Regions from separate parts of the Yersinia hibernica genome, predicted to be linked through region 3. Evidence: riboswitches for the same ligand, from Rfam matches in the RefSeq annotation. Region 3 holds a riboswitch; each other region holds the start of a gene.

Region 1 (7,842 bases), 630 kb from region 3:
CGTACAGAATACCCATCTCAGTCGTTATTACATTCCTTGGTTACTGATACGAATAGTATATAGGTTATATAGCGATGAATGGACTGATGAACTGACTGCTTTCTTGCAAAAAATTGAAGCACTGGACACTCTTCTGGAGAAAAATAAAGATAAGCCCGTTGACAGTGCTGTATTAGAACAAACAAAAGCGCTATTAGTTGAATTTTTACATACTTATAGCTCATCTGAATACAGCAAAATTTGGTATCAAGCTGCACATGTTCTCAATCGTGTTGAAGTATTGATCGAGTGGGGGAGTAACTCACCGTCATAATTAAAGTATGGTGTACGTTATTCACTATTAGCTGGAATTTTTCCAGCCGTGGCGGGTATTAGGTGGTTTTGATCAAAGAATGGCCTTATTTCAGCCCTTGTGACAGTTTGACCAATCAGTGCAAAATATAAAATATGGCGATGCGAAAACATTGCGCGAGAGTCATTTATCAATCATTTATAAGTATGTAGTAGGGAGCTTAGGCTCCCTTATTTTTAATCTATCTGTGCGGGGAGTTTATATAAAATAAAGAAGCTATTAAATTGGGAAAAAACCGAGCAATAATATTCTCATTATTTTTATTTTCACCTGAATCTGGTTGTAATGAAATATATTCTCCTTGGGTTTTGACCCTGCAGGATAATGTATTATCTATTGATTTGCGGATTGGAGCCGTGGTTTGCATATTTTCAGTGAGTGGTTTTCCTTCTGCGCATTTATTCTCTGGTTGAGTAAGATATTTAGACTGAGTTTTCTCCTCTGGCAGGATAACATCAATATAACGCTTGAGAGTTTGGAGGCGACCATTGATGTCCTCTTTGTTTAGCACTGAAAAATCAAGCTGACGAATGGTTTTTATTTCTTTTGCTAACTCAATTTTATTGCGAATGTCATTTTGACCTGAAAAAAACTCAACCAGCTTAGTGGCGGTATTAACTGATTTATTTTGTATGTTGTCATTAGCAACATAATTAAGGTTGCTGCAAATGTTAATTATATGATTTATTGCTGATTTCTCTATTTCGGCTTTTTTATTTTCACTACCATTATTATAGTGAGATATTAATTCGTGAATAGCATGATTTTTTAATAGTGTTTCAGGCGAGTTACGCCAAGTTAATCGAAGTATTGGTGGTCGGTCTGAAGATATTGCAGTCGTGAATCCTGTCATATTTATTATCCTTTTCGCTGAATTAATTTTCACTATAGCATGTGAATTTTATTGAAATAAATAAGGGGCTTTATAAATCAGTATTATACCTTACTTGGATTTATGACTATTTCTCGTGGTGTTTGAGGCCCGCCTGCGGCCAAATGTAAGGCGGCCGCTCACTCTCTTGAAATTTGATGATTTTTATATTTATCATCTGGTTACATAAATAATCGGTGGCACTAATCATTGGATGAGCTAATAGGTGATTGATCTTCTACCATCAGCCCGTGATAATAACAATTCTGACTCGGGGTGCCTGTCACAAATTGTGGGATGGCTGAGATATTACCCGTATTACCTGATCTGGATTATGCCAGCGTAGGGAAGTCTCGGCACCGCTGGGTACCGCCTTCTTGACCGCCGGTTAGGAGGAATATGTTGCTTCAACCTGCCGTTTTTTCTTCAGTTATGCCCATTCCCACCACACTATTGGCCTGCTTACCTGCTGATATATCTGCGGGGGCTTATTCATGAAGCGAATTAATGCACTCACCATCGCCGGAACTGACCCGAGCGGAGGGGCGGGTATTCAAGCTGATTTAAAAACCTTTTCTGCGCTACAGGCCTTTGGCACCAGTGTTATCACCGCTTTGGTAGCGCAAAATACCCGTGGTGTGCAGTCGGTTTACTCTATCGAGCCGGATTTTGTTGCTGCTCAAATGGATTCTGTGCTGAGTGATGTGCGTATCGATAGCGCCAAGATTGGCATGTTGGCAAATGCTGAGATTGTCGATGTTGTCACCACGCAACTGCGCCGTTACCCGATTCCATTTGTGGTGCTAGACACCGTGATGGTTGCCAAAAGTGGTGATCCATTGTTGGCACCCGAGGCGGTTGATGCGGTGCGCCGTTTACTGATTCCCCAGGTGGCCCTGATAACCCCTAATTTGCCGGAGGCTGCAGCATTACTCAATTGTCAGCCTGCACATAATGAGCATGAAATGTGTGAGCAGGGGCGGGCATTGTTAGCATTAGGTTGTCAGGGGGTATTGATGAAAGGTGGGCATTTGAGTGGTGAGGAAAGCCCGGATTGGCTGTTCACCGCACAGGGCGAACAGCGTTTTGTCACTCGCCGGGTTGATACCCGACATACCCACGGCACCGGGTGCACTTTATCGGCCGCCCTCGCCGCCTTGCGGCCGCGGCACACCAATTGGGCGGACACGGTGAGTGCGGCCAAAAATTATCTGCAAGGGGCGCTGGAGCAGGCAGACACCCTCGAGGTGGGGCAGGGGGTCGGGCCGGTACATCATTTCCATCAATGGTGGTAACCCTGAGTGCTTGGCGTTACCGCGATTACTGCGTCAGTAAATAGCGCTGTGTCATCGCAAACATCGCGATGGCACGCTGCAAATGATCAGCATCAAAACGGTTAAGCAAGTAACTTTTAGCACCTTTACGCGGGCGAATACACAGTAACAGTTTCGGATTATCTGCTTCATCTTTGATCCAGTCGAACTGATAGCTGCCGATGCTTTTTTCATCTTCCCGCCAGGAAATCTGTAATGCTGGCAATGGGTTATCTGCAGTCGGTTGCCTGACGGCAAAAAAGTATTCTCCCGCCCAGAAGCCAGCATAATTTTCATCAGATTGTAAGTTTTTGGCCCGGAAAACTGGGGCCGCAGCGAGCTGGTTGATGGCATCCAATGTTATTTCTTGCTGCGCTTGTTGCCACAATGGGACGTTATTTTCAATTTGCCAACAAGCCGCACCCAAATAATCATTCAGACCACGCCAATCACTGTCCAGTTGTTGGCGTAATTCCTCGTCGAGGATATTACGGTATTGCTGCATGCCACTTGGTTGGTCGCCCAGTGTTTCGTAGGTAATTAACTCCATGGTGCGGGGTTTGCGGCGAAAACTCATCCATAACACCACTTTAGGGATACGAAATTCAATCGACTGAATGCTGAGCCGATAGCTATCCCCTTTGTTCACTACAAAGCCGTTGGCAGTGCCGCGTTTATTTTGATAGTTCCGGATTATCACTACGCTATTTAGCCCCATCCAACCCGTCACATAATGCTCACTGTCAGAGTTGGCGACATCCAGGTCTACCACCATTTGGACGATTTTATCACTCTCGAGCTTGTCTAGTGGATGGGCATCCCCGGCGGAGTAATACAGTTTCTCGGGGGCTTCAGGTAACTCAAGGGTCAACATAACATGGCCTTCTTTCGGGAATGTATTCGTTATATTTCAAGCTGCAAGTGACTTGGCTGCTGTTGTTGCTTGCCCATAAAAACCGCATTATTGACCGCAGCCCGCTGACTTGTGTACCGCCGTCCTACAACTTAATTTATGTCGAGTATAGTTATCAATTCAAGATTGTCTGGTTTATATCTTACATCAAGCTGTCATACAGATTGCGCTATAACGAGAATTGGGATGAAAATTCGTGCTATGGATCAACTTTTTCTACAGTTAAGAGTCATAGACATGCAAACTAATATCACGCATGCAAATTTGTTGCACCGAGGCCAGTTGAATGCCTGGCGAGTAGATTAATCAGATAATAAGGATTTTCGATAATGAAAGGTCACAAAACCCGCCATTGTCTTGTTGCTGCGGCGATACTCAGTGCCTGTTCCTGGGCTTTCGCGCAGCCGGCGGCAATTATTGCCGCGTCCTCATCAGGCCCGACGCCGGTTCAGCCGGTCGAAACTAAACCTCTTCCTACCGCCGCCGACCTTTTACAACAGCCAGTGTATAAAAATAGCTGGCAAAAAATGGTCAAGAGCCAGAAAAATTTGCCGGCATGGGCGCGTAAAGGTGTCGGGACATCCGCGCCGTATGAGGTAATAAACTGGGAAGGGCAGCAATATAAAGTGGGGCGGATTTGTAAACCCCATGATTGCAGTAATCATTTTATGTGGGTTGCTTTCAGCCGGGATAAAAAGCAAGTTTGGCAGGCGTGGGGGATGCGAGTTTCAGTAGACAACAAACCTGAGGCACTTGATAATCCAAGTAAATTTGCTACTTATCAATGGTTGGGCCGCCCAAGTGAGAGTGCTCAAGCCATGCTGAAAAAGCAATTAGAGCAAGACCCTAACTGGCACTGATTTTTGATGCTTTGCTCCAGTTGCAGGAAAATGGCAACCTACCTGCAACGGGAGAGATGATGAGAATATTAGCCGATACCTGCTTGATGCAAGTCATGCAGGTTGATAGCACCCACTAACTTCCCATCAAGGTTAACCACTGGCGCGGCACTAATATGATGCTGATGCAGTGCTTCCAAAGCTTCGCCCGCCCGCCATTGCTCTGGCAATCGGTATCCTGGGCGAGTTATCGCGCCCCCTAGTGGTTGTTGCAGGGTGCCGCCTTTGACTAACCAGCGGCGTAAATCACCATCAGTGAACACCCCGACGACCCGTTGGTTTGCGTCACACACCGCTACCAGCCCTAATCCGGTGCGGCTCAGTTCCAGCATGGCCTCCATGACACTGTCTGACTCATTCACCATGGGCAAACGGTCACCGGTTCTCATTAAATGATGAACTCGGTTGAGTAACCGCGCGCCCAAGCTGCCACCGGGGTGCGAGCGAGCAAAGTCTTCAGCATTGAAACCACGATGACGCATTAATGCCATAGCCAGCGCATCACCCATCATCAAGGTGTTGACAGCACTTGATGTCGGCGCTAGCCCCATCGGGCAGGCTTCATGCTCCACACTGATATCCAGTACACACGCCGCCCCAAGTGCTAATGGCGACTCCTTACCCCCGGTGATGGCAATCACTGGAATATGGCTGTCTGCCAGCAATGGCAAAATCAAATCCAGTTCTTTGGCCCGCCCTGAGTATGAGATAAAAATCAGCACATCTTGTGGGCTAATCATGCCTAAATCGCCGTGCAATGCTTCGGCGGGATGAACAAAAAAGGCTGGCGTCCCGGTGCTGGCCAGTGAAGCGGCAATCTTTTTACCAATATGGCCGGATTTACCCATACCAGAAACCACCGCTTTGCCGGTGCAGGCGAGCAATAATTCACAAGCTTGCACAAAATTATCATCCAAACGTGATAACAAGCGCTGGGCTTCTGTTAGCTCAATTTCTAAGGTTTCACGGGCATAGGTCAGCAATGGATTAGTCATCTTTATCTACCAGAATGATGTTAATGCCCATTTTCTGTAATTCCTGCAAATACTCGTCACTAATACCTTTATCGGTAATCAGGGTATCGACGGCACTTAGCGGACAAACGACATTGGGGCTTTTACGGCCAAATTTGGAAGAGTCGACCAGCAGAATGATGCGGCTGGCGGCGCGACACATGGCGGTACTGACGTGATAAACTTCGTTAAACGTGGTGACACCAGCCTTTAAATCAACACCATCTGCGCCGATAAACAGCTTATCGAAGCTAAAGTTATCAAAGGCAGATTCAGCCAGGCTGCCATGAAAAGAGGCTGAACCCTTACGGTAAGTGCCGCCGGGCATCAAGATTGTCTGATCATTATCCAGCTCAACCAACTCATTGACGATATGCAAGCTGTTGGTCATCACCGTAATATTGTTGAACTTGGTCAGGTGCGGCACCATTTGCAGTACCGTGCTGCCGGCATCAAAAACCAGACTATCGCCATCTTTAATCAGTTGACTTGCCGCTTTAGCGATTTGTTTTTTCTTCTCGGTATTAATATGAGTTTTACGATCAATGGGTTGCTCTACATCATCGCGATTTAATACCACTCCGCCGTAGGTACGGATAACCGCCCCTTCATTTTCAAGACTCGTCAAATCTTTGCGGATTGTGGTGCCGGTGGTCGAAAAATGGGCGGCAAGTTGATCAACTGCCGTTTTACCGTGCTGCTGGAGATATTCCAGGATAGCGACTTGTCGCTGCTTTGGTTTCATAACGATTCCTGCTCAAGTATTTCCATTGCCTCTTTTTCAGGCATAACTTTTACATGAAAAAGAATAACTTTCATTGTGAAAATATCATGATTTCGGTTTAATCGCTAATGATAGTGCAGTTTGACATGCTGTATCCGTAGGGAAGATCACATCCGGGATTAAATCCTGCTGATGTAACCCATGGAGCTGCGGTAATGTGCGAGGCCGGGCAAAAACACTGATGCCCCGCATGATCATGCTGTCACTGACACGCATATCTTGATCAAAAGCCAGCGCCATCACGACTCTGGGTTTAAAACGACCACCAGAGCGGCCGACACCGACTGATTTACTGTGCTGGCAGAGCCTATCAAAAGCACGGTTAAAGCGGTTGATTTGCCACCATCCGAGCAAGATCTGAAGTACCCAGGCGATGATAACAATACTGATCAGTGCGGATGTAGGAGACATAATTTACCCTTTTGTCTTGACGCCTCTGTGGTGTTGGCTGCAGTGGGCAGATTTGTCACCCGCGCCACTGGTGCGAGTCAGTGGCCGGGCTTGACAATCTATTGCTTTAAAACATCACTTGCCCGCCGGTAATGTTAATTGATTGGCCGGTACAATACGCGGCTTTATCACTGGCGTAGAATAGCAGAGTATTCAGAACATCCTGATAATCACAGCCACGTTTTAGCGGGACTTTATCGGTATAGTATTTTTCAACTTCTTCCGGCTTGATACCCAACTTAGCGGCATACTGCGGTAAAAGTGACTGGAACATCGGCGATTTCAACAGATTTCCTAACATCAGTGAATGCACGGTGATGCCGTAATCAGCCAAATCCAGTGCTAATGACTGTGTCAAACCCACTCCGCCAAATTTTGCTGCACTATAACCAGAGTTGTGTTTGCTGCCCACTTTGCCTGATTTAGAATTGATTTGGATGATGCGTCCGGCAATACCATCACGGATCATTAGGCGGGAGAATTCACGCGCACATAAGAAATAACCGACCAGGTTCACTTGCAGTGAGCGGTCAAAATCATCCAGCGGGAAATCAGTGATAGGCGCGGCCTTGGCAATACCGGCACTGTAAACCAGCAGATTTGTTTGATGGAAATGCTGATCGACTGCTTTAGCCAACATTTGCACACTGCTTTCATGGGTTGCATCAACCTGAAAACCTTGTGCGCTGCCTGCACCATATTCAGCATTAATCTGCTCGGCGACCAACTGGGCATTGTCGGAATTTAAGTCAGCAACCGCCACTTTATACCCTGCTTCGGCCAGACCATGGCACAAAAACGCGCCCAGAGTTTGTCCACCACCAATCACTACTGCTACTTGTGACATAACGACCTCCCAATTTATCCTCGGTACTTGGAGTTGCAGCCGTGTTAACTGCAACTCCAATGACGTCGGATATAAATGAATAAATAAGTTAGCGAATAAATTTCAACGCGCTGCCGACCGGGATATCCGCCGGTGTCGGGCCGATGACATGGATGGAGCCAGGGAACTCGGGCTGCTCATCACCATTAAAACGAATGGTGACATGGCCCAGTTCGCGCAGATTCTGTGTCGCCACGTCCCCTACGGCGGTGATGACATAGCGCTGCTCGGCCAGTTCCATAATGTTGCCCGCCTGTAATTCCCCATCGGTGGTGCTGTGCTGGTGGATAAAACAGAACTCTTCAATATCCTTAGGTGCCCCCTCGCGGAAGGTGATGAGCATGTCATCCAGCAGCGCCTC
Region 2 (7,842 bases), 1.1 Mb from region 3:
AATGCAGGATATTCACGAAAAGAAAGTAAACCGGGGATATACGGCAATGCAGTTGCGACTCGAGCAACCTGATACTCCACTAGCTCAAGCGAAGGGTAACGTAAGATAGCGATAGCAGCCCGGGTGACCTCCCCTTGCTGCTCAAAACCTACATCCGCCCCCGCAATAAAGCGCACGGAGCTGCTAGCAATATCATCTTGAAGACGCACTTCAGATGCCCGTTGCCGCTGTTCTGCCCGTAGCGCTTGCGTATCAATCATCAGTCTAGTTGCTCGCTAACTTATTGATGATACGGTTTGGATAAATGATGCACCGCATTAACAAAAGCCCCCGCATGCTCTGGTGGAACATCCTGATGAATGCCGTGGCCCAGATTAAAGACATGCCCCTCACCCTGACCGAAACTGGCCAGAATCGTGCCGACTTCCTGTTCAATCCGCGCCGGTGGTGCATAAAGGATGGAGGGGTCCATATTACCTTGCAGAGCAACTTTAGCGCCCACACGATGGCGTGCATCAGCAATATCCGTAGTCCAATCCAGCCCCAAAGCATCACAGCCGGTCGCCGCCATCGCCTCCAGCCATTGCCCACCACCTTTGGTGAACAAAGTCACTGGCACCCGCCGCCCGTCATTTTCACGGATCAGGCCGTCGACGATTTTATGCATGTAATTCAAGGAGAATTCGAGATAATCACGACCAGTCAGAACGCCGCCCCAAGTATCAAAGATCATCACGGATTGCGCACCCGCTTTAATTTGAGCATTGAGATACAAAATCACACTGTCGGCCAGTTTATCCAGCAACAGATGCAAAGTTTGTGGCTCGGCATACATCATTTTCTTCAGTTTAGTGAAGGCCTTGCTACTACCGCCCTCGACCATATAGGTCGCCAGTGTCCACGGGCTGCCGGAGAAACCGATTAATGGCACCGCTCCTGCCAATTCACGGCGAATGGTTCTTACCGCATTCATAACATAACCCAATTCTTGTTCAGGATCGGGAATCGGCAGTTTTTCAACATCAGCACGGCAGGTGATTGGCGAGTGGAAACGCGGGCCTTCGCCGGTTTCAAAGTAAAGCCCCAGCCCCATGGCATCAGGAATGGTCAGAATGTCGGAAAATAAAATCGCCGCATCCAGCGGATAACGACGCAGTGGCTGCATCGTCACTTCACAGGCCAGCTCTGCATTTTTGCACAGCGACATAAAATCCCCGGCAATAGCACGGGTGGCTTTATATTCTGGCAAATAGCGGCCGGCTTGGCGCATCATCCACACCGGCGTGACATCTACCGGCTGGCGCAATAACGCACGCAGATAACGATCGTTTTTCAACTCATTCATGACAAAGCTCCTTGATTATCTGCCCGCATTGTAGCATGCCCGATAATACTTTCCTGCGGGGGCTAAAGAGGGTTTTTAGCTATTGGCTGGCATCTTCCCGCTCTTCACGACATAAAACAACGGTATCTTCAATCAATCGGCGTGCCACGGTGCCTGGCGGCGGCAGCAAGGGTAATTGGTCATAGCGATACCAACCGGCATTTAGCAGCTCCTTAGGATCATGGCGCAGCTCACCGCTGGCATACTCCGCCATAAACGCCATCATCAGTGAATGCGGGAATGGCCACGGCTGCGATGTCACATAACGCAGGTTTTTAATGTGGATATTACTTTCTTCCAACACTTCACGGGACACCGCCTGCTCCAGTGTTTCGCCCACTTCGACAAACCCGGCCAATACGGTGTTAATGCCACCGCGATGACGAACATGCTGCGCCAATAAAATTTCATCGCCACGGCGAATGGCCACAATCACGCAAGGGGCAATTTGCGGATAATAACGTTCACGACAGTGATTACACAGGCAGGCCCATTCAGTGCGGCTGGCATGCATTTGATGGCCACAATAGCCACAATAGCGGTGAGATCGGTAAAACTCCGCTAATTGCACCCCACGCCCCGCTAATTGGAACAAGCCGCGATCGACATCCAGTAATTGTCGTACTGATCCCATGTCGGTGGACATCTGTTGGCGAATAAGCCAAACATCCTGCCCTTGCCATTCACCAATCTGTCTGGCGGTTGCGCCCTGTAATGACCAATTGGCGGCATGACCTTGCGGCAATTCCCCTTTTGGTAGCCATAATTTGTTTTCATGACTGACAATCCACCAGCCACTTTCTTTACCTGTAAGTTGTAGTTCCATATCGTTGTTGCACAACCTCGACTTCACTGGCAATCTAGAATCCGGCTTGTTACATTTTTGTAACCCATATTAATGTATTCTTACACATGGAGTCGCTCATGCTAAACCGACTGGAAAGCCTGACTCAACGCGTTGGCGGCAGTAATGAATTAATTGATCAATGGCTTCATGCACGTAAAGAACTGCTCGTTTCGTATTGCACAGTGATCGGTATTAAGCCGCAAAAAGAAAAGCATACCCCGCTTAATGAGAAAGCGCTGGAGAACTTTTGCTATAACCTGGTGGATTATCTCTCCTCCGGGCATTTTCATATCTACGATAGAATTATCAAACAGGTAGAAGGGGCGTCCAGCCCAAAAATGGCGCTGACGACCAAAGTGTATCCCGCGTTAAAAAATAACACTCAAACTATCATGGCATTTCATGATCGTTATACAAACATTGAGATAGACCAAGATAGCTGCACTGAGTTTCAACAGGCTTTATCCGATATCGGCGAAGCACTCGATGCCAGATTCAGGCTAGAAGATCAATTAATTCAATGGGCCGCCGAGTCATGGCAAGCCGCTCAGCCAGTGGGGCAAGCAGGCCAGGTCAAATAACCCACATCAGCACGGGCTTGTAGTTTTAATTCAACCTCGTATAGTAAGGGCTCTTGTCGGAGTGCCTAGCACCTGCTTTCTTAGGGAAGCAAACGCAGGCTGAGACCGTTAATTCGGGATCCGCGGAACCTGATCGGGTTAATACCCGCGAAGGGAACAAGAGTAATTTATCGCTACAGGCCCGTCCTCCCCTTACCGGTGGCGGCCGTTCACTGGCAAACATCGTTACTCCCGCCAAGCTCCAGACAAGCAATTTTCCCTATAAACCACACTGGTAGGAATTTGCTATGTCTAAAAATATTGCTCAAAACTCATCACCCGCGCGTCAAGTTACCCCACGAAAACAAGTGCGCGCCGAAGCACAACAATTTATCGACACCCTGCAAGGGGTGACTTTCCCCAACTCGCGACGTATTTATCTGCAAGGCTCGCGCCCCGATATTCAAGTTCCGATGCGCGAGATCCAGCTCAGCCCGACATTGATCGGCGGCAGCAAAGACACGCCGAGTTATGAAGATAACCAAGCAATTCCGGTTTATGACACCTCCGGCCCTTATGGCGACCCGAGCGCTAAACTGGATGTCCATGCCGGCTTACCCAAGTTGCGCACAAGTTGGATAGCCGACCGGCAGGATACCGAGGCGCTGACCAGCCTCAGCTCGGGCTTTACTCAGCAACGTTTGGCTGATGAGGGTTTGGATCATTTACGTTTTGAGCATTTGCCTCGCCCGCAAAAAGCCATTAATGGCAAATGCGTGACTCAATTGCATTACGCCAGAGCCGGTAAAGTGACGCCGGAGATGGAATTTATCGCCATTCGCGAAAATATGGGCCGTGAGCGGATTCGCGGTGAAGTCTTACGCCACCAGCATCCCGGGCAAGCCTTTGGTGCTAACTTGCCGGAAAACATCACGCCGGAGTTTGTTCGCCAAGAAGTGGCGGCTGGTCGGGCCATAATTCCCGCCAATATTAACCACCCTGAATCTGAGCCGATGATTATTGGTCGCAACTTTTTGGTGAAAGTGAACGCCAACATTGGTAACTCAGCGGTGACATCCTCCATTGAAGAAGAAGTGGAAAAGCTGGTGTGGTCTACCCGCTGGGGCGCAGATACCGTGATGGATTTGTCCACCGGCCGCTATATTCATGAAACTCGTGAATGGATTTTGCGTAACAGTCCGGTCCCTATCGGCACCGTGCCCATCTATCAGGCGCTGGAGAAAGTCAATGGCGTGGCGGAGAACCTGAGCTGGGAGATATCCCGCGATACCTTGTTAGAACAAGCCGAGCAAGGGGTTGATTACTTTACGATTCATGCGGGCGTGTTGCTGCGTTATGTGCCGATGACCGCCAAACGGCTCACCGGAATTGTCTCCCGTGGTGGGTCAATTATGGCGAAATGGTGCCTCTCCCATCATCAGGAAAACTTCCTCTACCAGCACTTTCGCGAGATTTGCCAAATTTGCGCCGCCTATGATGTTTCATTATCACTCGGTGATGGTCTGCGTCCTGGATCTATTCAGGATGCCAATGATGAAGCCCAATTTGCCGAGCTGCATACCCTCGGAGAATTGACCAAAATTGCCTGGGAGTATGACGTGCAGGTGATGATTGAAGGCCCGGGGCATGTGCCAATGCAGATGATTCGCCGCAACATGACCGAGGAGCTGGAGCATTGCCACGAAGCACCATTTTATACCTTAGGCCCATTGACCACAGATATTGCCCCCGGCTATGACCACTTCACCTCGGGTATTGGCGCCGCCATGATTGGCTGGTTTGGTTGCGCCATGCTGTGTTATGTCACCCCGAAAGAGCACCTTGGCCTACCCAACAAAGATGATGTAAAGCAAGGGCTTATCACTTATAAAATTGCTGCTCATGCGGCAGATCTGGCCAAGGGCCACCCCGGCGCACAGATCCGCGATAATGCCATGTCAAAAGCCCGCTTCGAATTCCGCTGGGAAGATCAGTTCAATTTGGCTCTTGATCCAGACACTGCGCGGGCTTATCACGATGAAACCCTGCCGCAAGAGTCCGGCAAAGTGGCGCATTTCTGCTCAATGTGTGGGCCGAAATTCTGCTCCATGAAGATTTCGCAGGAGGTGCGCGACTATGCGGCTAAGCAAGAATTGGCGGCAGCGCAAGAAACTGCGGCTCACCCCATTGAGATTTTACAATCCGGTATGGAGCAGATGTCAGCCGAGTTCCGCTCCCGTGGCAGTGAGCTATATCACCGCCCAGCCCATCTGACCACGGAGGCCAATAATGAACCCATCTGATAATGCTTCATTTTCTGCTGAACAAGGTTTCCCAATCACCAAGCAGCGCCTTGGGCTATATCCGGTTGTCGACTCATTGTTGTGGATAGAGCGGCTGCTGGCCGTGGGTGTGACCACCATTCAATTGCGCATTAAAGATTTAGCCGATGCACAAGTCGAACAAGATATTGCCGCCGCCATTGAACTGGGCAAACGTTATCAGGCGCGCTTATTTATCAATGATTATTGGCGGCTGGCCATTAAGCACGGCGCTTATGGTGTTCATCTGGGGCAGGAAGATCTGGAAGCCACTGATTTAGCTGCCATTCAGCGGGCCGGGTTGCGGCTCGGCGTCTCTACCCATGATGAGCATGAGCTGGCAATCGCCAAAGCAGTGCGGCCCTCTTATATTGCCATGGGGCATATATTCCCGACACAAACCAAGCAGATGCCGTCATCCCCCCAAGGGTTGGCAGTACTCAAGCAGATGGTCGATAACACCCCGGATTACCCCACCGTGGCTATCGGTGGCATCAGCATTGCGCGCGTCCCTGCGGTATTGGCCACCGGTGTCGGCAGTGTGGCGGTGGTCAGTGCCATAACTCAGGCTGATGATTGGCAGCAAGCCACCGCACAATTGCTGCACCTGATTGAGGGTAAGGAGCTGAGCGATGATAGACACGCCTGAACTGAGTGACAGTGAATTCTTGCGCTACAGCCGCCAATTGTTACTCGAAGATATTGGCCCAGCGGGTCAGTTGCAGCTAAAAAGTGCCAGTGTGCTGATGGTCGGACTCGGGGGGCTGGGTGCCCCGGCCGCGCTTTATCTGGCTGCCGCTGGCGTGGGCAAATTGTTATTGGCTGACGATGACTCGCTCGAGCTGACCAATTTGCAGCGCCAAATCTTGTATCGCAGCACCGACCTTAACCAGACCTCGGCCAGCAAAAATAAAGCCCGACTCGCACAGCACCATCTGCGAAGTCTCAATCCATTAATTGAAACTATCGTCGTTGATACGCGGTTAGTGGGTAAAGCATTGATTGATGCCGTCGCGGGCGTCGATTTAGTGCTGGATTGCAGTGACAACATGGAGACGCGCCATCAGGTGAATGCCGCCTGCATCAAAGCACAAAAACCCTTAATTAGCGGCAGTGCGGTGGGGTTCAGTGGCCAGTTGCTGGTGATTGAACCGCCCTATTCCCATGGTTGCTATGCCTGTCTTTATCCCGACAAAGAACTGCCACAGCGAAATTGCCGCACCGCCGGTGTATTGGGGCCGGTGGTGGGGGTGATTGGCACTTTGCAAGCACTGGAAGCCATCAAAATGTTAGCGGGATTGCCGTCGCCATTAAGCGGCAAACTGCGCTTATTTGATGGCAAACAACAGAGCTGGAGCACCTTACAACTTGTGCGGGCAGCACATTGCCCCGCCTGTGGAGGTGGATGGTGACGATAAACCATATGCACATTGTGCTCAATGACCAGCCATTCGTAGTAGAGGCCAATATCACTGCTGACAAGTTAGTCAATCAGTTAAATCGCCACCAGCCGGGGACGGCGCTGGCGGTGAATCAAGTCATCATCCCTCGAATTGACTGGGAAAAATGTCAATTACGCGAGGGAGATAACATTTTGCTATTCCAAGCAATTGCCGGGGGCTGACATGCTGAAAATTGCCGACACCACTTTTACCTCGCGTTTATTTACCGGCACGGGCAAATTTGCCACGGCTGAATTGATGCTGGCCGCACTGCAAGCCTCCGGTTCACAGCTCGTCACCATGGCGATGAAGCGCGTGGATCTCCACGCCGGTAACGATGCCATTCTGGCACCATTGCGCCAGTTAGGTGTGCGCCTACTGCCCAATACCTCAGGAGCCAAAACGGCCCAGGAAGCAGTTTTTGCTGCCCGCTTGGCACGGGAGGCTCTGGGCACCCATTGGGTGAAATTGGAAATCCATCCTGATGTGAAATATTTACTCCCTGACCCGATAGAAACTCTGAAAGCGGCGGAGATGCTCGTGAAAGAGGGGTTTGTGGTTTTGCCTTATTGCGGCGCGGACCCGGTGCTGTGCAAACGGCTGGAAGAGGCTGGCTGTGCGGCGGTGATGCCATTGGGAGCGCCGATTGGCTCCAATTTGGGCTTACGCACTCGCGATTTTCTGCAAATCATTATCGAACAAGCCAAAGTGCCGGTGGTTATTGATGCTGGCATTGGCGCGCCAAGTCATGCGCTTGAGGCGATAGAGTTGGGTGCAGATGCTGTTTTGGTGAATACGGCGATTGCCGTGGCCCACTCGCCAATACACATGGCGCAAGCATTCCGGCTGGCGGTCGAATCAGGTGAGTTAGCGCGCAAGGCCGGTTTGGGAGCAAGCCAACAGCAAGCCAGTGCCACCAGCCCATTGACCGGTTTCCTCAGCCAGCTTGAGGAAGAAAATCATGTTTGAAGATTTTACTCAGCGCTGGCAACAGTTGGATTGGGACGATATTTCGCTGCGCATTAACAGCAAAACCGCCGCCGAGGTTGAGCGGGCCATTCATGCCACGAAACCCAGTCGTGACGATTTGATGGCATTGATATCACCGGCGGCGTCAGCTTATCTGGAACCCATGGCGCAGAAAGCTCAACAACTGACCCGCCAACGTTTTGGCAATACCGTCAGTTTTTATGTGCCGCTTTATCTCTCTAACCTGTGTGCCAATGATTGTACTTATTGTGGTTTTTCAATGAGTAATCGCATCAAACGCAAAACCTTAGATGAGGCG
Region 3 (7,842 bases):
TTCGTGCCACCGGTGTACCCGCGATTCAGGTGAATACCGGCAAAGGTTGCCATCTTGATGCGCAGATGGTGCATGATGCTGCCCACCGCTTGGGGCTTGCCAATGATAGCCTGCTGTTTATTGAAAATGTCGGCAACTTGGTGTGCCCGGCCAGCTTTGATCTGGGGGAGCGCCATAAGGTCGCGGTGCTTTCAGTGACCGAGGGTGAAGATAAACCACTGAAATACCCTCATATGTTTGCCGCTTCCACTCTAATGATTATCAATAAAATCGACCTGTTGCCGTATCTGGATTTTGATATTGAGCAATGCATTGCCTATGCCTGTCAGGTGAACCCGGATATTCAGGTGATTGCTTTGTCGGCCAGCAGTGGCGAGGGGATGGAGTTGTGGCTGGAGTGGCTGGAGGCGCAGCGATGTGCATAGGCGTACCCGGCAAAATTGTGGCGGTGGGTGACGATATCCACCAACTGGCATGGGTGGAAGTGAGTGGCGTAAAACGCGAAATCAATATCGCGTTGGTGTGCGACGAATCACCGACTGACCTACTGGGCCAGTGGGTCTTGGTACATGTCGGGTTTGCCATGAGCTTACTTGATGAAGAAGAAGCCCAGCAAACTTTGGCGGCGTTAGCACATATGCAAGCTGTTGGGCTGGATTTAGATGAGGTCGCCAGCGAGGCCAATGATGCGCTACGTTGATGAGTTTCGAGATCCGGCATTAGTGACGGCGTTGTTGAGCCGTATCGAAAACTTACTGCCGCAGTTGGCGGACCAACAGCGCTGGCCGTTGCAGATCATGGAAGTGTGCGGCGGTCATACCCATGCAATCTTTAAATTTGGTCTTGACCAACTGCTGCCCGGCGGGCTGGAGTTTGTGCATGGGCCGGGTTGCCCGGTGTGTGTGTTGCCGATGGGGCGGATTGACAGTTGTCTGGAGATTGCCGCCCATCCGGAGGTGATTTTCTGCACTTATGGCGATGCTATGCGAGTACCGGGCCGCCAGGGTTCAATGCTGGATGCCAAACGGCACGGAGCGGATATTCGCGTGGTTTACTCGCCACTGGATGCCCTGATGCTGGCGCAGAATAACCCCTCGCGCGAAGTGGTATTTTTCGGCCTGGGTTTTGAAACCACCATGCCCGCCACTGCCCTCACATTGCAGCAAGCCAAACGGCTTGAGTTGACGAATTTCACTGTGTTCTGCCAGCACATCACCATCATCCCGACCCTGCGCAGCTTACTGCAACAACCTGATGTGCGAATCGACGGTTTCCTTGCGCCCGGCCATGTCAGCATGGTGATCGGCACCACCCCCTACGACTTTATTTGCAGCCAATTCAATAAACCGCTGGTGGTCACCGGCTTTGAACCGCTGGATATTTTGCAGGGGTTGGTCATGCTGCTAGAGCAGATGGTCAGCGGGCGGTGTTGTGTACAAAATCAATATCGCCGTATTGTGCCAGACAGCGGCAATCTACTGGCACAACAAGCGCTGGCCGAAGTGTTTATGGCAAAAAACCGCAGCGAATGGCGCGGATTAGGCGAAATCGCCGAGTCCGGTGTGCAACTCAGTGTGGCATATCAGGATTTTGATGCTGAGCGGCGTTTCAATCCACAGCAACACCGAGTGGCGGATGACCCGCGATCCCGCTGTGGCGATGTGCTGACTGGGCGTTGTAAGCCAGATCAATGCCCCTTGTTCGGTGGCGAGTGCTCGCCAGATAATGCATTTGGGGCGCTGATGGTTTCCTCTGAAGGGGCTTGTGCCGCTTATTACCAATACCGCTAGCTATCTAAGTCAATAATTAGGCCATAACTCAATGAATAAAAAAGAAATTACCCTAGCCCACGGCAGTGGTGGACGGGCCATGCAGAGTTTGATCGAATCCCTATTTTTGGCGGCATTTTCTAACCCAGCACTGAATGAGCGCGAAGATCAGGCGCGTATTGCGCTGGCGGATCTTACTGCACTCGGCGATCGGCTGGCAGTATCGACGGACAGCTATGTCATCGATCCTATTTTTTTCCCCGGTGGCGATATTGGCAAGTTGGCGGTGTGCGGCACGGCGAATGATGTGGCGGTCAGTGGCGCAACACCGCGTTATTTGTCGTGCGGTTTTATTCTGGAGGAGGGGCTGCCACTGGCTGATTTAGAGCGCATTGTGCAATCAATGGCGGCCACTGCCCAGCAGGCGGGGATTGAGATAGTCACGGGAGATACCAAAGTGGTGCAGCGCGGTGCGGCTGATAAAATTTTCATTAATACCACGGGTATCGGGGTGATCCCCTCGGCTATCCAGTGGGGCACCGCGCTGCTCCGTGCGGGCGATCGGATAATTGTCAGTGGCACGGTGGGCGATCACGGCGCGACTATTTTGAATCTACGGGAAGATTTAGGGCTGGAGGCGGCATTAGTCAGTGATTGCGCCCTACTGGCACCGCTCATTGCGCCGTTGCGCCACATTGCCGGTGTGCGGGCGTTGCGCGATGCTACGCGGGGTGGGGTTACCGCCATTTTGCATGAGTTTGCTGCCGCCAGTGGCTGTGGCATGGAAATCAATGAAGTGGATTTGCCACTGAAACCGGCGGTGCGCGGTATTTGCGAATTACTGGGGCTGGATGCACTCAATTTTGCCAATGAAGGTAAGTTGGTGCTGGTCGTCTCGCCTGAAGCACAAGATGCGGTCTTGGCGGAGTTACATCGCCATCCACTCGGCCGGGATGCTGCCGTTATCGGGCAGGTCACGGAGAGTCAACACGTGCGTCTATGTGGTGCATTTGGTGTCTCGCGCCGGCTGGATTTGCCGCTAGACGAACCGCTGCCTAGAATTTGTTAGTTTGGAGTTTCTGTGGATAAAAACGGCCTCTGCCTGCGGATCAAAGGCAAGGTGCAAGGGGTGGGATTTCGCCCCTATATCTGGCAACTTGCGCATCGTTTCGGGCTACACGGTGATGTCAGCAACGACAGCGCCGGAGTGACGGTTCATTTGTGGCAATCACCCGCAGTGAGCGATTTTTTGCAGGCATTGCCGCAAGATTGCCCACCATTGGCGCGCATTGATAGCCTCATCAGCGCACCCTATCACTGGGAACAACCCCCGCAGGATTTCGTGATTCATCACAGCGGGGCTGGGCAGATGGATACTCAAATTGTGCCAGATGCCGCAACTTGTGATGTGTGTTTGAGTGAAATGAATGACCCGGCCAATCGCCGCTACCACTACCCGTTTATCAACTGCACCCATTGTGGCCCGCGTTTTACTATTATCCACCGCATGCCTTACGACCGGCCCTATACCGCCATGGGCAAGTTCCCATTGTGTGCGGCGTGTCAGGCCGAATATGACCACCCCGCAGACCGCCGTTTCCATGCTCAGCCCAATGCTTGTGCGGATTGTGGCCCGCGACTGTGGCTAACCGGAGCGGACGGGCAGGCCGTGGCCCATGGCTTCTCTGCGCTGGAGCAAGCCGCTGTTGCGCTGTTGGCGGGTGACATTGTGGCCGTCAAAGGATTGGGCGGTTTTCATCTGGCCGCCGATGCGACCAATTCCGCGGCGGTGGCCCGTTTACGCGCACGTAAACAGCGGCCCACCAAGCCGCTGGCGGTGATGTTACCCAATACGAACTGGCTGAAAAATTGTGTGCAAGATGCTGATAATAAATCTTTATTGCGCTTATTACGCAGCCCGGCGGCCCCCATTGTTTTAGCCGCTAAGCAACCAAACAGCCCACTCAGCGCCGCCATTGCCCCAACGTTAGCGGAAATCGGCATCATGCTGCCCGCCAATCCGCTACAACATTTGCTGCTGCAACAGGTCGCGCGCCCATTGGTGATGACCTCCGGCAATGGCAGCGGCAAGCCACCGGCCCTGAGTAATGAACAGGCCTTAAGCGCGCTGAATGAGATTGCCGACCACTGGCTATTGCACGACCGGGACATTGTGCAGCGGGCCGATGACTCGCTGGTGCGTTTTACCCCATATGGGGCGGAAATGTTGCGCCGCGCCCGGGGCTATGTGCCGGATGCTTTCGAGCTGCCGCCGGGATTTAGTCAGCAACCGGCCATGTTGGCCCTCGGGGCTGATATGAAAAACACTTTCTGCTTACTGCGTGACAGCAATGCGGTGCTGAGTCAGCACTTGGGGGATCTGACCGATGGTGATATTGCGCGGCAACAGCAGCAATTATTAGCGCTATTTTGCGATATTTATCATTTCACCCCACAGGCGATGGTGGTGGATGCACACCCCGGTTATGTCAGTCACCGGCTCGGTAAAGAGTGGGCTGCACAGCAGAATATTCCTTGTATCGAAGTACTGCATCATCATGCGCATTTGGCCGCTTGTTTGGCGGAACATGGCTGGCCGCGCCAGGGTGGGGCGGTAATCGGTTTGGCGCTGGATGGGCTGGGGTATGGTGCTGATGGTCATTTATGGGGCGGCGAATGTTTGCGGGTAGATTATGAGAATTGTGAATATGTGGGCGGTTTGCCTGCGGTGGCCTTACCCGGCGGGGATCTGGCTTCTCGCCAGCCATGGCGCAATTTATTGGCGCAATTGCAGCGCTTTGTGCCGAATTGGCAACATTTTCCGCAAGCCGCGGCAATCCCTTTGCCGCAAGCTGAAGTGCTGGTGCGGGCCATTGCGCGTGGCATTAATGCACCGCCGGCTTCATCTGCGGGACGATTATTTGATGCGGTGGCGGCGGCGCTGAATATTGTGCCACAGGCTATCAGTTGGGAAGGCGAGGCCGCTTGTTTGTTGGAGGCGCTGGCATGGCAAAGTCCTCGCACAGTTCCGCCCGTCACTTTGCCACTGCGCGCTCACCAATTGGACTTAGCCACTTTCTGGCAGCAATGGCTGGCTTTTGATGCCTCACCGGCTGAGCGGGCTTATGCTTTCCACTTCGCACTGGCACAGGGCTTCGCCACATTGGCTCGCCAAGCGGCACAGCGTTATAATATTGATACCATTGCATTTTCTGGCGGTGTGTTACATAACCGCTTACTGCGCGAATTACTCAGCGAGCAACTGCATGACTTCAAATTATTGATGCCGCAGCGCTTGCCGGCCGGCGATGGTGGCTTAGCGCTGGGGCAGGCGCTGATCGCCGCTGCGCGCAGCTAATAATATGCTAATGCCAGCCACTAAAACTTTGCAGAATAGAATAATTCTGGGTGATGAGTATGGCTGGTTGTGTTAAAAATGAAGTTCATTGACTCGGGGTGCCACCTCGTAACAGGGGGGCTGAGATAATACCCGTATGACCTGATCTGGATTATGCCAGCGGAGGGAAGTCGAGGTATCTTAAACACCGATACCCCCTCTTGTTCGCTGGTGGGGGCATTATGAAGACTATTCACACTGACACATCAGTCACACCGGTTCTATTCCCTGACACACTGGCCGCCGCCAGTCTGCAACAATTTCGAGCCACTCCCCCATTAGTGCATTGCTTGACGAATGAAGTGGTGCAGTCATTTACTGCCAATGTGCTACTGGCGTTGGGGGCTTTTCCGGCGATGGTGGTTGAACCTGAAGAGGCGGCGCAATTTAGTGCCATGGCCAACAGTTTACTTATCAATATTGGTACGTTGCATCGGGCGCGAGCGGAATCCATGTTGGCGGCAATCAGCGCCGCCAATCAGGTGGGGACTCCTTGGGTGCTGGACCCGGTTGCTGTCGGTGGGCTGGCATATCGCACTGATTTTGCTAAAGAATTACTTCTGCTCAAGCCTGTAGCAATACGCGGTAATGCGTCGGAAATCATGGCATTGAGTGGCATCGCAACGATGGGGCGCGGGGTTGATAGCGTGGATACTTCACTGGCGGCTTTGCCTGCTGCTCGTCAATTGGCAACACAGGCCCGGACGGTCGTTGCAATAACCGGTGAAGTTGATTACATCACTGATGGTCAGCGTGTTTTTGCGGTGACTGGCGGTGATAAGCTAATGACTCGGGTGGTCGGTACCGGGTGTGCGCTCTCTGCGGTGGTGGCGGCGTTCAGTGCGCTGCAAGGTGATCGTCTACACCATGTTGCCACCGCTTGCCGGATTATGTCGCAAGTGGGCGGGCAGGTATCTCAACGCGTTGCCGGGCCGGGGAGCTTTATTCCTGCATTCCTTGATGGCTTGTATCAATTGGACACCTTGGCGTATTAATTCTGCTTGATTTTATCTCCTTCTCACCACAGTTTTATTCTCAGATTAAATCTAATATAAGCCTCTGCGGAGGCTTTTAATTTATATTCAGCAAATGTTTTTCCATGGTTTAAAATTTAAATGGAGAACATTCTCATCTTTTTGTCTTCTTGGTCTTTTTCTACATACCTGTTTTGAGTCCCCTAATAAACATATAGGAAAATATAATGGCCATTCTGAATAGTTATAAGATAGCGGCGCTATTTGCCGTCGGGATATTAGTGGCAGGATGCGCCTCAAAAGTGACGACCAGTGCGCAATACTCTGGTTTCCTCAGTGATTACAGCAAATTACAAGAGACAGAATCCGCAAGTGGTCAGAAAATATTGCGATGGGTTTCGCCTAATTTTAATGCCAAACAATATACTGGTGTTTATTATACTCCGCTAGTTTATTACCCGAGATCAACACCTACTCAGCGAGTCAGTCAGAAAACGTTAGATCAAGTATTGGCTTACGCGAATAAAAGACTTAAAGAGGCGGTTAGCCGGCAATTACCGCTAGTCAACTCGCCAAAAAAACGTAATACCTTGATTGTGCGGGGGGCGATTACCGCGGTTTCTGCTGAAGATAAAGATATTGAAGTCTATGAAATGATACCAATAGCGGCGGTGATTGCCGGAACCATGGCGGCGACAGGTAATCGTGGCCAACGCACGGCGCTCTATCTAGAGATACAGGTTATCGACTCCAATACCGGTAAACCAGTCATTGTTGTGGTGCGCAAGGCTTATGGTAAGGACGTGAGTAATAGCGGGTCACCGATTACAGCGGACGAAGTGGAAAGTACGATGGATACCTTGGTCTACGACATCATTAATTTCAAGGCAAAAAGCCAAGCTACCCCGTAACCTGTGGTGGCCACTCAGCCTCTTTGAACCCGTGGTATTGAGGTTGAGTGGCCCCTATTGACATTTAATCCGACCTAGTCTGTTTGGTGGGTGAGGTTTAATAACTCATTTAATTTCATTGGCTTACCTAATAAGTAGCCCTGAACCTCATCACACATTAGCTGTTGGAGATGCTTGAGTTGTTCCGTCGTTTCGACACCCTCGGCGGTTACTGTCATAGACAGAGCATGTCCAAGATTAATAATGCCTTCAACAATAGATTCCCCTTCATGGGACTGTGTGAGCTCATCGATAAAGCTCTTATCAATCTTCAGCCCATCGAATGGGAAACGGCGCAGATAATTGAGTGATGAATATCCGGTACCAAAATCATCCATTGATAAACGCACTCCCAGGGCTTTCAATGCTGTCATGGTTTTAAATGCCCCATCCGCATCTTCAATCATTATCCGCTCGGTGATTTCCAGTTCCAGCCGATGACTTGGTAGCCCGGTCAGCAGCAAAATTTGCCGTACACGCTCAATCAGGCGTTGGTTCCGGAATTCAATAGCAGAAATATTGACTGAAATAATCAGTGATTCAGGCCATGTTGCGGCATCCTGACAGGCTTGTAGCATCGTCCAGTCACTAATGGCAGTAATCAGCCCTGTTTCTTCCGCCAGAGCAATAAATTGATCCGGCATCAGCAACCCTAATACCGGATGATTCCAGCGCACTAGAGCTTCGGCACCGGTAAGTTTCGTTCCTTCAATGCGATAGCGCGGTTGGTAGTACAGGCTAAATTCATTATG
Region 4 (7,842 bases), 1.5 Mb from region 3:
AGTGAAATTCGCCTTACCGAATGTGATTGGCTGCCTGACATGGCCGCCGGTCTATTTCTTCCCCGGCATACTGGCCGGCGTTGCCATTGATATCCCACAGAGCGCCAACAGTTATATGTTTAAATGGCTGCTATTTGCGGTGGTGATGCTGATTTGGTTGGCATTGTGGTTATCATGGCGCTGGTGGCGTTTTGGCAAACGCAGCCCGGACCGCCTGAGTCAATGGTTGCCTTTGGCCCGTTTGCGCTGGGTGACGCTGCTTGCCATTATGGTGGCGATTGCCAGTTTTACCTGGCTCCATATGCAGCCAATCATGCCACTTTACCGTCATCTGTTGTGGAAAGTATTGGCAACATAATCGGTTACGAGCGGGTGATAATGCCCAGCACACTGGCTTCTGGCGCACTGCCGTTGACCAATGCTTGGGTGGGGCCATCATAGTAAATACGGCCATCGACAATTAATAAGGTGCGCTCGGCAATGCGGGCGGCATCATCCAGATTGTGCGATACCATCAACAGGGTCAATTGCCGATTTTCGCAGACATTCTCTACCAATTGCAGCATTTCATTGCGCAGGGCCGGATCGAGCGCGGAAAATGGCTCATCCAGCAGCAGGATGGGCTGGCTGCGCACCAAGCAGCGTGCCAGTGCTGTCCGCTGGCGCTGGCCGCCAGAAAGTTGCGCCGGTAGCCGCTCGAGGCACTGTTCCAATCCCACTTGTTGAGCAATGTGGCGCAAGCGTAATTTTTGCTCGTGATTGAGCTTTAGCCCCGGATGCAACCCCAAGCCAATGTTTTGCTCAACAGTCAAATGGGCGAACAGATTATTTTCCTGAAATAGCATCGACACTGGCCGTTGCGCGGGTGGCGTCATAGTATGGTCTTGATTATTCAGCAACATACGGCCGCTGGCGGGGGCTAAAAACCCGGCAATTAAACTCAGCAGCGTGCTTTTACCCGCCCCACTGGGGCCAAGAATGGCCACCCGCTCACCGGGTTGAATGCGCAAATCAAAACGCATCGGTAAGTGGTCATATAAATAGGTGATTTTCTCAAGCTTTAGCATGGCGGCTCGGCAGTTTTTCAATCAAAGTAAATAGCAGGAAACACAGCAGCAGCAACAGCAAAGCGGTGACCGCACCATCCTGGCTGCGATAAGATCCTATCTGCTGATAAAGATAAAATGGCAAGGTGCGAAAATGCTCGTTGCCAAATAATGCCACCACGCCGAAATCCCCGATAGAAAGCACACTGGCGAAGGCCAGTGCTTGAGCCAGCGGGCGTTTCAGCGCACTTAGCTCAATATGGCGCAAACGGTGCCAGCCGCGAATATCCAGTGATAAGCACAGCGGTGTGTAGCGCCAGGCAAGGTCCCGCATCGGATTATCCAGCACTTTTAAAGCATAGGGCACGGCCATCAGCGCATTGGTCAACATCACCAGCGCGTAAGGGGATTGTGGCAAACCCAGGGTGTCATTAAGCAATAAGAAAAAGCCGGTCGCCAACACAATGCCCGGCATCGCCAGAATCACCATCCCGCTGACTTCCAATGCTTGCCCGTAAGCTGCGTGCTGGCGCAGTTTCAATTCACGGCTGCTCCACAACAGCATCATGGTCAGGGTAATACATAATAATCCGGCCCCAATGGCGATGACCAGAGAGGTGAAGAAAGCTTGCCACAGTGCCGGTTGCTGCAACACTGTCAGCATGGTTTTATTGCTGCCATCAATCACGACGGCCAGCAATGGCGGCACCATCAATAATAATGCCGCGCCAATTAACAGTGTGTCGCCAAGGCGCGCGCCATAACTGTCTTGCGGGTTGCGCCAACTTTGCCCATGGGTATTGCCCACCGCCAACACCGAGTTTAGCCGTTGGCTCAGCACCACCAAGCCGAGGCAGCAACTCAGTTGAATCAGTGCCAGTAATGCCGCGCGCCCTAAATCGTAGTCATAACTGAGCGCTTGATAGATAGCCAGCTCGATTGTGGTAGCTTGCGGCCCGCCGCCTAAAGAGAGCACGGTGGCGAAGCTGGCGAAACACAGCATAAAAATCAGTGCAGCGGTGGGCAGAATCTGGCGGCGTAAATAGGGCCACTCGACGAGCCGGAAATGCTGCCAGCCATTCATGCCCAACTGTGCGGCTAATTGGCGCTGTTCCACGGCAATGTTTTCCAATGACTGCAAGAGTAGGCGGGTCGCCAGTGGCATATTAAAGAAGATATGCGCCAGTAAAATCCCGGGCAAACCATAAGGTGAGAAGCGGTATTCCAGCCCCAGCCAGCCAAATAACCCCGCCAGCCACCCTTGGCGGCCATAAACGGTCAAAATGCCAAAGATGGCGACCAGCACTGGCAGCACCAACGTCATCGCGCATAAGCGCAGCATCAGTTGGCGGCCGGGGAAGCGGCGGCGATATAAGGCCCGGGCCAGAAAAATCGCCGGGGTGACCGACAGCAGTGCAGAGAGAAATGCTTGCCAGAAAGTGAAACGAATCACATGCCACAAATAGCTATCATGCCAGATGCTTTGCCAGTCTGCCGCAGGGGCGTGACGCCAGATAGCGCCGAACGCCAGCAGCGCGACACCGACTATCAGCAAGGCGGCCAGTAGCCCCGGCCACAGCCAGGCGGGGATCAGCGGCTGACGGCGGATTGCCATGCTTGAACCCATTTGCCACGATTATCAGCCACGTCTTTTGCATCAAATTGCAATGCTTTTTGCGGCACTGTCAGGGTGTCAAATCCGGCCGGTAAATCCATTTTTATCACCGGATACATCCAGTTACCGGTCGGGATATGATTTTGAAATGCCGGGGTGACGATAAACTGCATAAAGCGCTGTGCCAGCTCTGGTTGTTTGCTCGACGCGACCATGCCAGCCACTTCCACTTGTAAATAGTGGCCTTCGCTAAAATCAGCCGCGGCATAGTTAGCTTTCTTTTCTTCAATCAGATGATAAGCCGGGGAGGTGGTGTAGCTGAGCACTAAGTCCCCCTCACCTTTGAGGAACAGACCATAAGCTTCGCTCCAGCCTTTGGTCACGGTGACCGTTTTTTTCGCCAGTTGCTGCCATGCTTGCGGGGCTTTATCGCCATACACTTTTTGCATCCACAGCATTAAACCGAGGCCTGGGGTGCTGGTGCGCGGGTCTTGATAAATGATTTTCCACGGCGCGCTGCTGTCGACCAATTCTTGCAGGCTTTTGGGCGGGTTTTGCAATTTGTTTTTGTCATATACAAAAGCAAAATAGCCATAATCATAGGGGACGAAAGTTTTATTCTGCCACTTTTCCGGCAAAGTCAGCTGGCTGGTATCTACCTGATTTGGCGCAAATAACCCGGTTTGCTCTGCGGCTTGAACCAGATTGTTATCCAAACCTAAAATCACATCGGCCTGACTATTTTTGCCCTCCATCCGCAGGCGGTTTAGCAGCGAAACCCCGTCTTCCAGCGCGACAAATTTCAGTTGGCAATCACACTCTGCTTCAAAGGCTTTTTTTATCGCCGGCCCAGGGCCCCAGTCGGCGGCAAAGGAGTCATAGGTATACACCGTCAATGTCGGTTTATCCGCAGCAACTGCCGCCGCAGAGAGTAAAAACAAACAGGGAATCATACATTTAAACACTTTGCACTCCTTAGGAATAAAGGTGGCAAAGGTATCTGAGGCGGTAGCTAACATCAGCCGCGTGGGGGCGATGTTCTCTTTCTCAAATCCCTTCGCCGGTGTTAACCGGATCAGGTTCGACGGGTTTACTCTCAGCCAAATGGGGAAAAACCCCCTTTAGCACCCCGTTGAGACGGCGCTATTGTAGAGATTAATCTGGACGGGTGAAAGCCGCTTTATCCCTCTGGCGGTGTAAACCAGGCGGATTTGAAGTCAAACCATCCTAATGTGTTCATGCGCACCCCGCGCATACTGTGCTGGCCATATAATTCTAGCCAGTGATGGAACAGCGGATGGAATTGATTCTGGCTGACCAATCGTTGGCTCCATTCCGCCATGGGAAGAGCATTATTACGCCATAATTCAACATCTTGGTGTAGTTCCTCGTCCAGGCAATATTGCAGTAGCGGCAGTTCATACAAGGTGGCGAAGAGGGAAAACTCCAGCGGCAAGTAGAAGTTGGCGCTGCCAAGCCAAATATCACTCTGCGCATCCCCCTGATACCATTGAGTGTAATCCACTATTTGTATTTTCAATGTTACGCCTTGGGCGGCCAGCAACTGGGTCAGTGTTTGGCTGATAGCATCAAATTCGGAATGATCACTGTAAAAAGTCAGCGTCAGCTCGGTCAAACCTTCGGGTTTCGCTTCCAATGCGGTGAGCCGGTTGTGGTGCCAGCGCGGCAACATGCCGTAGGCGGGCGACCAGTAGTGCTGATAAAAAGGATCGGCGTGACTGAGCAGGGCGACCGGGGTTATCAGTTCACACAGCCAACGGCGGGTCTCGGGAGGGCAAGTCTGGGGAGAGCGCTGGTCGAATAACAAAAAGTAGCATCCTTCTTCCAAGCGGCTTTCCAGCTCATTTTTACTGGTATCGTCCGCCTGCAATTGCACTCCAGAGTAAACCAGCTCCTCAGATAGCTCCGGTAAGACCCAGATATTGACTTCATCAACCAATGCGCGGAAACCAAAATAGTTGTCAAACGCCTGAATTTTCAATTGGCTGTGGTGATTACGAATCACCGAATAAGGGCCAGTGCCAATAGGATGTCGCCGGAAGTCCGGTTGATTTTCCCACTCTTGCGGCAAGATCATGGCGTGCACACTGCCCAATAACCACGGCAGCCAGCTATCTGGGGTACTGAGATGCACATCAATCACATACGGCGTGGGGGAGCGCACCGCCGTAATATGTGCAAAGAGAGGTTGGGGGATTAATCGGGTCAGGCTACCAATCACATCATGCATATCCAACTCACGGCCATGGTGAAAATGAATGGCCGGGCGCAAATAAAAGCGCCAATGCAAGGGACTGATGGCCTGCCAGTGATGAGATAAATCCGCTTCCAGTTCCCCATTTTCCTCATTTATTCGTGTTAGGCCGTTAAAAATTTGCCGCACCATATGGGTTTCTGAGCGGCGCAGTGCGGTGCCGGGTAACAGGTTTTGCAGTGGGCGATAATAGAGCACCCGCAGAATGTGTTTTCCTTGGCGGAAGCTGCGCCCCAGCTGGGATAGCAGCATTTGGCGCACGGTTTTTTTATCCCCGACTAACTGCACCAATTGGTCAATATTATCTTGCTCGAGTAACTCTTCGGCCCGCTGTTGTTGCAGTGCCAGCCCGGAATAGAGGAAGGTCAGTTGTGAGCGCTTACCTCTGCCCGCTTCGGCTTGCCAGTTGAGCCAGCCCTCTTGCTGCATACTGCCCAGTAACGAGCGCACATGGCGGCGCGAGCAGCAGAGCACGTCGGCGAGCTCCTGTAGCGTGGTTTCTGTGGGGGAACCGTTAAAACGTTGCCAGAGGCGAATAAACTGTTGTTGCAAGCGCGAGGCCGACATAAAAGAGGAACTCCTCAGCAAATTTCATCAATTTTTCTTTCCCTATATTACGCAGATACTGGTCATCAATAACAGCAGGTTATTGCGGCAATAGCGGCGAGATCACACCCCAGGGGAGGAATAAGATGATTTTCAACTTACAACGTTATTCCACTCATGACGGCCCCGGTATTCGCAGTGTGGTATTTCTCAAGGGGTGCTCGTTGAGCTGCCGCTGGTGCCAAAATCCAGAAAGTCGCTCGCGCCATCCAGAGGTGCTATTTGACCCGCGCCTGTGTTTATCAGGTTGTGATTTGTGTCATCAGACTTGCCCGCAAGCAATCCAACATATTGATAATAAAATTGTTATTCATCGTCAGCGCTTGACTGACGGCGATGTTCAGGCGCTAAGCACGCGCTGCCCCAGTGCGGCATTAACAGTGTGTGGCAGCCCAATTGATATTGACGCCACTCTGGCGACCTTACTGCGCGACTTGCCCTTTTACCGGCGCAGTGGCGGCGGGGTGACATTATCTGGTGGCGAACCTTTTATGCAGCCGGATGTTACTGCTGAATTATTACAACGTTGCCATCAGCAAGGCATCCATACCGCAGTGGAATCCTGTTTGCATACGCCATGGCGCTATATTGCCCCCTCTTTGCCGTGGCTTGATTTGATGTTGGCGGATCTGAAACACACCGATGAGCACCGTTTTCAGCAGTGGACTGGCGGTTCGGCCAAGCGGGTGATGGATAATTTTCGCCAATTAGCGGCGGCGGGCACCCGCATTACGGTGCGAGTGCCCTTAATCCCAGATTTCAATGCTGACCGCCGCTCGGTACAAGGGATTGTTGATTTTGCTGCTGATGAAATTGGGGTGAAAGAAATCCACTTTTTGCCTTATCACACTCTGGGTATCAACAAATATGCCCTGCTGGGTGAAGAGTATCTGGCCGCCCGTAGCCCCTTGGATGCACCTTCCCTGCTGGTCTTCGCGGAAAGCTATGCCCGTGATAAGGGCCTTACCGCAATTTTAAGAGGATGACGCAATGACGACTCTCGATTTGGTAACCTTAAGCGAACGGACAAAACAGCATAAAAATGCGCTGATTCATATTGTAAAACCGCCAGTTTGCACCGAGCGAGCGCAGAATTATACTGAGGTTTATCAACAGCATCAGGATAAACCGCTGCCGGTGAGACGTGCGCTGGCGCTGGCCCATCACTTACAGTTGCGTACTATTTGGATTAAAAATGATGAGCTGATTATTGGTAATCAGGCGAGTCAATTACGTGCCGCGCCGATTTTTCCTGAATATACCGTCAGTTGGATTGAAAATGAAATTGACCAGCTAGCCGACCGCCCCGGCGCGGGGTTCTCGGTCAGTGAAGAAGATAAAGCGGTTTTGCATAAGCTGTGCCCCTGGTGGCGTGGCCAAACGGTACAAGACCGCTGCTATGGCATGTTTACTGACGAACAAAAAGCCTTGCTAGCCACCGGGATCATCAAAGCGGAAGGCAATATGACCTCCGGTGATGCGCATTTAGCGGTTAACTTTCCGCTATTGCTGGAAAAAGGCTTGGATGGCCTACGCAACAAAGTAACAGGCCGCCGCTCTCGCTTGCAACTGACCGACTGGGGCGACCTGCATAAAGAGCAATTCCTGAAAGCCATTGATATCTCTCTGGTTGCACTGAGTGAACATATTGAGCGCTATGCTGCTGTGGCCCGGGAAATGGCAGAGGAAGAGCGCCGTGAATGGCGGCGAATTGAGCTACAGACTATCGCCGCAAACTGTGAACTCATTGCCCATCAGCCACCGCAGACTTTCTGGCAAGCTTTGCAACTGTGCTATTTCATTCAACTGATTTTGCAAATTGAGTCCAATGGTCACTCGGTGTCATTTGGTCGCCTAGATCAATATTTGTATCCCTGGTATCGGCGCGATGTTGAGCTGGAAAACACCCTCAGCCGCGAAAAAGCCATCGAAATGCTGCATAGCTGTTGGCTTAAGTTGCTGGAAGTGAACAAAATCCGCTCCGGTTCGCACTCCAAGGCCTCGGCGGGCAGCCCGCTTTATCAAAACGTCACTATCGGTGGGCAAACCCTGGTGCAGGGCAAGGCCATTGATGCCGTCAATCCGCTCTCTTATGCGGTGCTGGAGTCGTGCGGGCGTTTACGTTCAACTCAGCCTAATCTCAGTGTTCGCTATCATGCCGGTATCAGTGATGATTTTCTGGATGCTTGTGTGCAAGTCATTCGCTGTGGTTTTGGTATGCCCGCGTTTAATAATGACGAAATTGTGATTCCCGAATTTATCAAGCTGGGTGTTGATCCACAGGATGCTTATGATTACGC

The links. Region 3 has a riboswitch for thiamine pyrophosphate ahead of thiM (hydroxyethylthiazole kinase). Riboswitches for the same ligand answer to the same signal wherever they lie in the genome.
Positions count from the first base shown of each region.
Region 1: linked by a shared signal. The riboswitch ahead of thiD (bifunctional hydroxymethylpyrimidine kinase/phosphomethylpyrimidine kinase) and the one ahead of thiM (hydroxyethylthiazole kinase) in region 3 are both predicted to bind thiamine pyrophosphate.
Region 2: linked by a shared signal. The riboswitch ahead of thiC (phosphomethylpyrimidine synthase ThiC) and the one ahead of thiM (hydroxyethylthiazole kinase) in region 3 are both predicted to bind thiamine pyrophosphate.
Region 4: linked by a shared signal. The riboswitch ahead of thiB (thiamine ABC transporter substrate binding subunit) and the one ahead of thiM (hydroxyethylthiazole kinase) in region 3 are both predicted to bind thiamine pyrophosphate.

Region 1 covers NZ_CP032487.1:3,387,490-3,395,331, reverse strand. Annotated here, with positions in the region: gene D5F51_RS15990 (hypothetical protein) at 1-313, shown strand, start outside; gene D5F51_RS15985 (hypothetical protein) at 534-1,205, opposite strand; TPP riboswitch at 1,486-1,589, shown strand; gene thiD (bifunctional hydroxymethylpyrimidine kinase/phosphomethylpyrimidine kinase) at 1,718-2,518, shown strand; gene D5F51_RS15975 (hypothetical protein) at 2,544-3,410, opposite strand; gene D5F51_RS15970 (inhibitor of vertebrate lysozyme family protein) at 3,779-4,309, shown strand; gene gutQ (arabinose-5-phosphate isomerase GutQ) at 4,378-5,343, opposite strand; gene srlR (glucitol operon DNA-binding transcriptional repressor SrlR) at 5,336-6,106, opposite strand; gene gutM (transcriptional regulator GutM) at 6,191-6,556, opposite strand; gene srlD (sorbitol-6-phosphate dehydrogenase) at 6,663-7,442, opposite strand; gene srlB (PTS glucitol/sorbitol transporter subunit IIA) at 7,531-7,842, opposite strand, start outside.
Region 2 covers NZ_CP032487.1:333,670-341,511, reverse strand. Annotated here, with positions in the region: gene nfi (deoxyribonuclease V) at 1-260, opposite strand, end outside; gene hemE (uroporphyrinogen decarboxylase) at 281-1,345, opposite strand; gene nudC (NAD(+) diphosphatase) at 1,425-2,210, opposite strand; gene rsd (sigma D regulator) at 2,309-2,812, shown strand; TPP riboswitch at 2,860-2,985, shown strand; gene thiC (phosphomethylpyrimidine synthase ThiC) at 3,100-5,094, shown strand; gene thiE (thiamine phosphate synthase) at 5,081-5,761, shown strand; gene D5F51_RS01575 (HesA/MoeB/ThiF family protein) at 5,745-6,524, shown strand; gene thiS (sulfur carrier protein ThiS) at 6,518-6,736, shown strand; gene D5F51_RS01565 (thiazole synthase) at 6,738-7,523, shown strand; gene thiH (2-iminoacetate synthase ThiH) at 7,516-7,842, shown strand, end outside.
Region 3 covers NZ_CP032487.1:4,019,277-4,027,118, reverse strand. Annotated here, with positions in the region: gene hypB (hydrogenase nickel incorporation protein HypB) at 1-425, shown strand, start outside; gene hybG (hydrogenase maturation factor HybG) at 416-700, shown strand; gene hypD (hydrogenase formation protein HypD) at 687-1,790, shown strand; gene hypE (hydrogenase expression/formation protein HypE) at 1,822-2,838, shown strand; gene hypF (carbamoyltransferase HypF) at 2,851-5,127, shown strand; TPP riboswitch at 5,212-5,312, shown strand; gene thiM (hydroxyethylthiazole kinase) at 5,349-6,161, shown strand; gene D5F51_RS18930 (DUF3313 domain-containing protein) at 6,368-7,051, shown strand; partial or broken gene D5F51_RS18925 (putative bifunctional diguanylate cyclase/phosphodiesterase) at 7,126-7,842, opposite strand, start outside.
Region 4 covers NZ_CP032487.1:788,427-796,268, forward strand. Annotated here, with positions in the region: gene D5F51_RS03780 (DedA family protein) at 1-358, shown strand, start outside; gene thiQ (thiamine ABC transporter ATP-binding protein ThiQ) at 363-1,067, opposite strand; gene thiP (thiamine/thiamine pyrophosphate ABC transporter permease ThiP) at 1,054-2,661, opposite strand; gene thiB (thiamine ABC transporter substrate binding subunit) at 2,637-3,626, opposite strand; TPP riboswitch at 3,696-3,803, opposite strand; gene sgrR (HTH-type transcriptional regulator SgrR) at 3,842-5,503, opposite strand; gene D5F51_RS03805 (glycyl-radical enzyme activating protein) at 5,629-6,528, shown strand; gene D5F51_RS03810 (formate C-acetyltransferase/glycerol dehydratase family glycyl radical enzyme) at 6,533-7,842, shown strand, end outside.